2 regions of the Cellulosilyticum sp. WCF-2 genome follow, and region 1 is predicted to be linked to the other one. Evidence: predicted binding sites of a transcription regulator. Region 1 holds the regulator's gene; the other holds the start of a gene.
What was found. Region 1 encodes Rex, which represses fermentation and respiration genes when NADH is low (regulators of the CRP and FNR family bind a similar motif). Its sites were predicted from a motif close to ATTGTTAANTANTTAACAAT; they were not measured.
Positions count from the first base shown of each region.

Region 2: a site for Rex is predicted at 2,909-2,928, ahead of adhE (bifunctional acetaldehyde-CoA/alcohol dehydrogenase). Genes of this name have one in related genera too.

Region 1 covers NZ_CP034675.1:3,994,243-3,998,922, forward strand. The annotation lists gene EKH84_RS18100 (recombinase family protein) at 1-518, opposite strand, end outside; gene EKH84_RS18105 (redox-sensing transcriptional repressor Rex) at 1,324-2,007, opposite strand; gene EKH84_RS18110 (ABC-F family ATP-binding cassette domain-containing protein) at 2,152-4,062, shown strand; gene EKH84_RS18115 (DUF5050 domain-containing protein) at 4,125-4,680, opposite strand, start outside.
Region 2 covers NZ_CP034675.1:196,343-201,022, reverse strand. The annotation lists gene EKH84_RS00725 (methyl-accepting chemotaxis protein) at 1-166, shown strand, start outside; gene adhE (bifunctional acetaldehyde-CoA/alcohol dehydrogenase) at 246-2,861, opposite strand; gene EKH84_RS00715 (GGDEF domain-containing protein) at 3,271-4,395, shown strand; gene EKH84_RS00710 (alkaline phosphatase) at 4,497-4,680, shown strand, end outside.

The sequences.
Region 1 (4,680 bases):
ATCTCTTTATTCCTATACTTTGGATAATGCTTTATAAAACTACTTGGCAAACTATCAACCGTTGTACTCGGTCTTCCTATGACTTTACCTTTAGCTGCTGCATTTGCCATTCCACTCTTTACACGCTCACTTATCATATTGCGTTCCATTTCAGCAAATACACCCATCATTTTTAGCATTCCATCAGTCATAGCATCTAATTGTCCTTTTGTACAATCAACTATAAAGCCACCTATCACGAGCTTCAAATTCTTTTCTTTTGCCATCTCTATAATTTCACATAGTTGCTTTGTACTTCTTGTAATACGTGACACCTCTGTAGTAACAATAGTATCTCCTGCTTTCACTTGATTTAATAGCCTATTTAACTCTATTCGCTCTATCTTAGTACCACTTTCATATTCCCAATATATATTTTTCTCATCCACACAACCTAAAGCTTTAAGTTCTCTTTTCTGCCTATTAATATCTTGCTTATTTTCGTCTGTCGAACATCTTGCATATCCATATGTAGTCATCGCTAGTTTCCACCTTTTGTCATTTATTGACTCAATCATAGCTTGTCTTCTTGAATGTGTCAACAAAAAGGTTTTCTTCATTTCTTTTACATTTTTCCATCATTTTATTAGTAATGCTGACTGATTTTAGTGGTTCAAAAGTGTCAATGAAATCATTTGTTTTATTATAAATATCCCCTTACAATTCACTTGAAATAATTTGAGCTAAACCACTTTCCTGTATAACATTATTATATTAACCCTTACTCGTTCTTTTATAAGCTTATTGTACTCTCATCAAACCACATATAACAACAAAAAGGGTTCGTCTATTTTCGACATTATTAAGACAATCTTTTTTATAAAAAGCACCTTTACGCCAGAAAGCTGCTGGAAATGAGAGGGATGGCTGCCCTCAAGGGGTGACTTGCGAGTATTTTCAGCAGGCACTTAGCAAATTTTTTTGATGGGTTTTAGGGAGACTGTTTGAGCGCCAGCGAGTTTCGACCGTTCATCAAAAAAATAAGCTTAGTGCCTGCGAAAATACGGAGCGGAACTCCGGAGGGCAGCCATCCCTCTCATTTCTTTCCAGTAGCTTCTGATCGCAACTTACTTACAAATGAAAGCATTCACTTTATCTTTGTTCTCACTTTTTCGCCTTTACTCCCCTATTACCTAAAGATCTATCTCTTTAAACGCAAAAAGAAATGCCCATAAGCCTTCTGTCTTCCCAACAAAAGCCTTACGGACATTCCCTTATCTTTATTCACTTCTATCCATTCTTCCCCTCAATATCATTCCCAAAGAACTCCATTAAGCCACCACTTTATTCTTCAATTTGCCCTATACTCTCACTCTTATCTTTCTTCTCTCTTTCAACCTCAGCCTCATTAATCTTATAAGCCAAAGTCATTAATGAATGAGAAAGGTGTACATTTTCAACTTGTACTGTATCTGGTACGAATAAATCCACAGGTGAGAAGTTCCATAAGCCTTTTATCCCCCATTTTGCTAAACTCTCAGCTGTCTCTTTTACTCTTGTTTTTGGCATTGTTAAAATAGCAATTTCTACTTCATTTTCTTTTACGAACTGCTCCATTTTGTCAATATCTTGTACTTCTACCCCGTGTATGCTCATACCAATTAGTCTTGGATTAACGTCAAATAAACCGATTAACTTAAAGCCTCTTTTACTAAATGATGTTGAATTAGCAATAGCTTGTCCTAAGTTACCTACGCCTACAATAATCATTTTATAGTTTTGGTGAAGTCCTAATATCTTTCCTATCTCTGTATGCAAGTACTCCACATTGTATCCGTAACCCTGTTGCCCAAAGCCTCCAAAATTGTTAAGGTCTTGACGAATTTGTGATGCGGTCACATTCATCTTCTCACTTAATTCTCTGGAGGAGATTTTGGTTACTCCTTTTTGTAACAATTCTCCCAGATATCTGTAATAACGTGGCAATCTCCGTATTACATTCATAGAAATCTTTCTTTCTTCCGTCACCTTCTCATCTCCTCATATACGCAAACTCATAACCCTAGTATAGCATTTAAGTTTTTTTTTTGTCAATGTAGATTATTGGCCCCTTTTCTTTCAATTTGCGCTTTTATTTGCTAAAATAATAAAAGGCGTTACAAGGAGGATATTATGATTATTTCATGTAGCAATATCAAGAAAACATTTATTGACCGAGAAATCTTAAAAAATATTAGTTTTCATATCGAAGACCATGAGAAAGTAGCTTTAATAGGAAATAATGGTGTAGGTAAAACAACCCTTTTTAAAATTCTAACTAAGGAATTAGAACCAGATGAAGGTACCATTACTTCTACTAAAGACTGCACCATAGGTTACTTAAAACAACATATGGAGTTAGATTCTACAGCTACCGTCTATGAGGAACTCCTACATGTATTTGATGAAGTCATTGCCTTAGAAGAAAAACTTCATGCCATGGAAGCTGAAATCGCTAAGACTGGTTCTTTAGAACTCATTCATAAATATGATGCTGAACGTATGGTATTTGAAAATAGTAAGGGTTATGAATACAAAAGTTTAGTCAAAGGCGTTCTTAAAGGCTTAGGCTTTGATGAAACCATTTATGATAAACCAGTGTCTATTTTATCAGGGGGACAAAAAAACCGTGTCGCTCTAGGTAAGCTCCTACTTCAAGAGCCTAGTTTATTACTCTTAGACGAACCTACCAACCATTTAGACATTGAAGCTATCGAATGGCTAGAAGGCTTTTTACGTAGCTATAAAGGTGCTGTCCTTATTATTTCCCATGACCGTTACTTCTTAGATAAAATCGTCACTAAAGTCGTTCACTTAGAATTTGGACGTAGCTTTGTTTACAACGGTAACTACAGCGACTACATCATCAAAAGTGAAAAAGAATATGAAGTGGCTATGAAACACTTTGAAAAACAGCAAAAGGAAATTGCCCACCAACAAGCGGTTATTGCTAAGCTAAAACAATTTAACAGGGAAAAATCTATTAAACGTGCTCGTAGCCGTGAAAAAGCTTTAGAAAAAGTAGAAGTCATGGATATGCCAATGATTGATAACAAACCTATGCAGCTAGTACTCACCCCAAGAGTTGTAAGTGGCAATGATGTCTTAAGCATTAGTGAATTAAGTAAAACCTTTGATACCAGCCCGATTTTTAGCCATATGAATATGGAAATCAAAAAAGGGGATAAAGTAGCTCTCGTAGGTCCTAATGGCGTTGGTAAAACCACTGTTTTCCGTATGATTTTAGATCAAATGACTCCTACAACGGGTACCCTAAAATTAGGAAGCAATGTTATTGTAGGCTATTACGATCAAGAACATGCTACCTTAGATACTACTAACACCATTATGGAGGAAATCCAAGGTACTTTCCCAGAACTTAAAAATGGAGAAATCCGTAATGTACTGGCTGCTTTTCTCTTTACGAATGATGATGTTTTTAAACCCATTAGTAGCTTAAGCGGTGGTGAAAAAGGCCGTGTCGCATTAGCCAAAATCATGCTTTCTAAAGCCAATTTTCTCATCTTAGATGAGCCGACTAACCACTTAGATATTCTTTCAAAGGAAATTCTAGAAAGTGCCATATTAAACTATGAAGGCACTGTCCTTTATGTTTCCCATGACCGTTATTTTATCAATCAAACAGCAAGTAAAATCATTGATATGTCTAAAGACGGCACCATGGAATATTTAGGAGACTATGATTATTATATAGAAAAGAAAAAGGAGCTTGCTGCTTCAGCTACTCAGCAAACCAGCGTTGTTGTAGAAGAAGCTACTGCTGCTACCACTAATAAAGAAGATTGGCAAAAGCAAAAAGAAGAACAAACCAGAATACGCCGTATTCAAAACCAAATGGCCAAGCTAGAAACAGCTATTAGCGAAGCTGAAGAAAAAATAGCTGATATTGACGCCCAGCTTTGCCTAGAGGAAGTCTACAGTAACTATGATAAAAGCAGCCTACTCCTGGCAGAAAAAGAAAACTTAAATGCTACCATTACCAAGTATTATGAAGAATGGGAAGCCTTAAGCGAGACACTATAAAAAAAACAAAAAACTGGTTCCAGCTAAAAGCTTTGAGACCAGTTTTTTATTTGCTATTCTTTTTACTGATTATTTTGCACCTGCAAGCGTATCAGCTTAGGTTCTATAATCTCTTTTTTAAGGACAGTCTCTGTATTAGTAGATGTATCCACTACTTTTAAATCACTAAGCCAATTCCATTCATTGAGGTACTGTAAGTAATACGTTGCTGTACCCTTTGTACTAATGACCTTTGTACTTGCCCCTCCTCCTGGAAAGCCTTGTTCATCAGGCAAACTTACTCTTGTTTCTTTTTTCTTTAAATCATACACCTCATTATATTTAACAAATTCACCATACCCCTCATTAAAGATTTTACGGCCTATATAAATGTTATGTTCCTGTAAATTAAAATAGAGCGCGTCACTAGTATGATCAATGCTAGTCACTTTCTCTATATAATTTTCTGATTGACCACTTACTATCTTATTAATTTGATAATTATTAACGCCATTATCACCAGTGGTTTCTTCATAATATAATGCCTCTTCATACTTACCTAATACTACCCCTCGCTCAGTTAGGACTTGACTTATTTTTGTTTCTAAGTCTACTTGATATAGGGTAAGGTCATAATTG
Region 2 (4,680 bases), 980 kb from region 1:
GCTTATTAAAAATACCCAAGAGATTGCAGCTATAAGTGAGCAAACTCTAGCAGGTATAGAAATGACGACAGAAGCTACGATGCAGAATAATAACTGCGTGCAAAGATCAAAAGAAATTGCTAGTGGATTATTAGAGAGTGCAAAGGCTATGAAACAATATATTTAATTTGAATAAAAAGAAGAGGACACTAGCCGTTTGACTAGTGTCCTCTTCTTTTATTTTTAGGTGGAGTAAAATAAAATGACTATTTACCGTAGTAAGCTTTTTTGTAAAGCTCTTCAAGTTCTGTTACTTTTGGAAGTCTAGGATTAGCTGTTGTACATTGATCTTCGAAAGCTTTGTAAGAAAGATCTGAAATTTTAGCTAAGAATTCTTTTTCATCTACATTCATTTCTTTAAGTGTGAATGGGATGTTAACTTCTTTCATTAAGTCTTTAACTGCTTTAACAAGTGATGCAACACCTTCTTCTGGAGTAGAAGCTTTAAGACCTAACATTTTAGCAATGTCTTGATATCTTTGTGGAGCGATGAACTTACCGTATTTAGGGAATGCCATAAATTTAGATGGGTTAGTTTCACCATTGTAAGCAATAACGTGTGGAAGAAGAATTGCATTTGCACGACCATGAGCGATATGGAATTCACCACCAAGTTTATGAGCAAGTGAGTGGTTAATACCAAGGAATGCATTTGTAAATGCCATACCTGCGATACATGATGCATTGTGCATTTTTTCTCTTGCTTCTGGGTCTTTAGCACCGTTTTTGTATGAACGTGGTAAGTATTCAAATACAAGTTTAATAGCGTGAAGTGCAAGAGCGTCTGTATAGTCAGAAGCTAAAACGGATACGTAAGCTTCGATAGCGTGTGTAAGAACGTCAAGACCTGTGTCTGCTGTTGGGCTTGCTGGAACTGACATAACAAATTCTGGGTCAATGATAGCTACATCTGGTGTTAATTCATAGTCAGCAAGTGGGTATTTCATATTCTTAGATTTATCAGAGATTACAGCGAAAGATGTTACTTCTGAACCTGTACCTGATGTTGTTGGAATAGAAACCATTTTTGCTTTTTTACCAAGTTTAGGGAATTTGTAAACACGTTTTCTAATATCCATGAATTTTTGAGCCATACCGATGAAGTCAGCTTCTGGGTGTTCATAGAATAACCACATAGCTTTAGCAGCATCCATTGCAGAACCACCACCAAGAGCGATAATAACGTCTGGTTGGAATGAATTCATAACAGCTGTACCTTTTTTAACTGTTACTAAGTCTGGATCTGGTTCAACTTCGCTAAAGATTTCAATAGCTACTTTATTTAAATTTTTATTTAATTGGTAAGTTAATTTATCAACATAACCAAGTTTAACCATCATTGGGTCAGCTACGATCATTGCACGAGAGATGTCTGGCATTTTTGCTAAATATTGTACTGAACCTGCTTCGAAGTAGATTTTTTCTGGAATTTTAAACCATTGCATATTCACGCGTCTCTTAGCCACCCTTTTCTTATTGATTAAGTTTTGAGCTGTAACGTTTGATGATGTAGAGTTATGTCCGTAAGAACCACAGCCAAGTGTAAGTGAAGGCATAAGTGAGTTGTAAACATCACCGATACCACCGAATGCTGATGGAGAGTTTACAATGATACGGCAAGCTTTAAGACGTTTACCATATTCATCAATAAGGTCATTATTTGTTGTATGGATAACTGCTGTATGTCCAAGACCACCGAGTTCAACCATTGTTTCAGCTTTTACGATACCATCTTCAACGTCTTTTGCTTTAACAACAGCAAGTACTGGAGAAAGTTTTTCTCTTGAAAGTGGGTAAGCTTCACCAACACCATCAATTTCACAGCAGATTACTTTAGTTTCTTTTGGAATAGTAATACCAGCAAGAGCTGCAATTTCATATGGATATTTACCAACGATAGCTGGACCTGCCATCATACGAACTGGGTCGATAACAACTGGTTCAAGTTTTTTAATTTCTTCTTTAGTAGCAAAGTAGCAGCCTTGTTTTTTCATGAAAGCAACAGCTTGATCATAAACTGGAGCTTCAATGATAGCAGCTTGTTCAGATGCACAAATCATACCATTATCAAATGATTTAGAAAGGATAAGGTCTGTAAGTGATTGTTCAAGATTAGCTGTTTTTTCAATGAAAGCAGGTACGTTACCAGGACCAACACCAAGAGCTGGTTTACCAGTAGAATAAGCAGCTTTAACCATTGCAGAACCACCAGTTGCAAGTACAGTTGCTACATCAGGATGATTCATAAGAGCATTTGTAGCTTCGATAGATGGTACATCAATCCATTGAACACAGTTTTCAGGTGCTCCAGCTTTGATAGCAGCATCTCTTACGATGATAGCAGCTTCACGAGAACAGTTTTGAGCAGCTGGGTGGAAACCAAAGATAATTGGATTACGTGTTTTAGCACATGTGATAGCTTTGAACATTGTTGTAGAAGTTGGGTTTGTGGTTGGTGTAACACCAGCTACGATACCTACTGGTTCAGCAATTTCGATGTAACCTTCATCTTCGTTATCTTCAATAACACCTACAGTTTTTTCATGTTTAATACTGTGATAAATATACTCTGTTGCAAAGATATTCTTTGTAACTTTATCTTCAAAAATACCACGGCCTGTTTCTTCAACTGCCATCTTAGCAAGTTTCATTTGAGCGGATAAACCAGCAAGAGCCATAGCTTTAGTAATTTCGTCAACTTGTGCTTGATCGAGTTTCATGTACTCATCAAGAGCAACCTTCGCTTTTTGAACTAATTCGTCTACCATTTTTACAGCATCAACTACAGGTGCTTCTTCTTTAACTTTCTTGTTTTCAGACATTTTAATAGCCTCCTTTAATGTGATTGTATAATAGTGAGTGAAGATATATTGTTATATTTTTAACAATATAAAACACAAAAAATAATAAAACTTGTTAATGTATTGTGAATATATTGTGATGTTAACATGACATTGTAGCTTTGTCAATTTATTGATTGTTGTAAAATTATAAACTATTGATAAATATAAACAGGTAAAACGTTGGGATTTAGCACATAATTTTTTAAAGAAACAAAAAGTAATTGTTAAATATCAAACAAAAAAATAAACAAAGATAATTGGGCATCAAAAAAGTATTGTCAATATGAATAATAAATAGATAATAAAAGTGAAAAAAATTTACATAATCTTTAAGAATTCAGATAATTGTGTGTTAATATAGACTATAAGAGGGAGGGGTTATAACGATATGTTTTGGCAAGTACAAACTAATATTGTAGTATCACTTATTTTAGGCATTATTATTGCACATGCTTTTTTTAGACTAGATAAATCGGAGCTGATTAATAGATTGTTTATGTATTTAATAGGGCTTGATATACTTATAATGTTATTAGAGATAGGGAGTGTTATTTTTAATACAAAGAATTTATCTACTTTTAGGATACTTCATCTAATAGTTAATATATTAGGATTTATTATAGTGCCAGTATTTTTACTTTTGGGGGTGTTATATTTTGAATGTTGGTTACAAAAGGCCCTGCGAGCGAAAATAAAATGTAATAGATGGATTTACGTACCGGCTATTATCCTTTTTGTTTTAACCCTCATTAATATAAGGACAGGCTGGATTGCAACTGTAAGTTTGGAAAATGATTATATAAGAGGTCAGTTATTTTGGATAGTTCCTACAATTACCCTATTTTATTTAGGTTATGGCATTTTACTTATCTGGCGCTATCACAAAAGATTGACGGCTTATAAGTACATCATGGGGTTAATGTATTTTACTATCATCACTTTGGTTGTGGTAGTTCAAGTTGTTTGTGAAGATTATTTAACGATATGGAGTACAGTAGGTGGTTTATTAGTTTGTGCATATGTTTTTAACATTATAGATGGGCTTCAATATGATGCACTTACAATGATGGAAAATAAACAAAGTTATTTAAGCTACACTTCCAAATTAGCAAAGAAACAAAAATTAACTTTAACAGCTATTAATATAGATCTGGACGATTTTAAGATAATTAATGATCGATATGGGCATCAAGAAGGTGATGAGGCTCTGAAAAGTTTCTCTCAAATTCTAAGAGGTAGTTTTCCTTATAAGCACCGTATTTTTAGAATGGGTGGGGATGAATTCCTTATTTTAAGTGAGCAGCAAAATAAGAAACAGATGATAAAATACATGGAAAGATTTAAAGAACGGGTAAAAGCTTATAATGTTAGTAGCGGTAAAGTCTATGACTTGAAGTTTAGTTATGGCATGGATAGTTACAATAGTGATTATAAATGTGTAGAAGAATTTTTAAAGTATGTAGACAGTATGATGTATACTCAAAAGGAAAAAAAGAAAAGAAGAAGGATTTAACAAGGAGTTAACTTAAATCTAATAAAGAACAAACTCCGATTTAATATCCCCCTTTTATACTAAACGCATGAAATAAAGCAAATAGTAAAGGGGAAATAAGAATGAAACTTTCAAAGAAGATTTTTGCAGCTATTTTATGTACAGCCCTTGTAGGTATCACAGCAGTGGGGACGATTGCAGTGCCAGCTAGAGCTAATACGACTAATATTGTACAAAGTGCTAAAGAGCAAACTTACAAAAAACCCAAATACATATTTAACTTTATTGGGGATGGTATGTCTTATG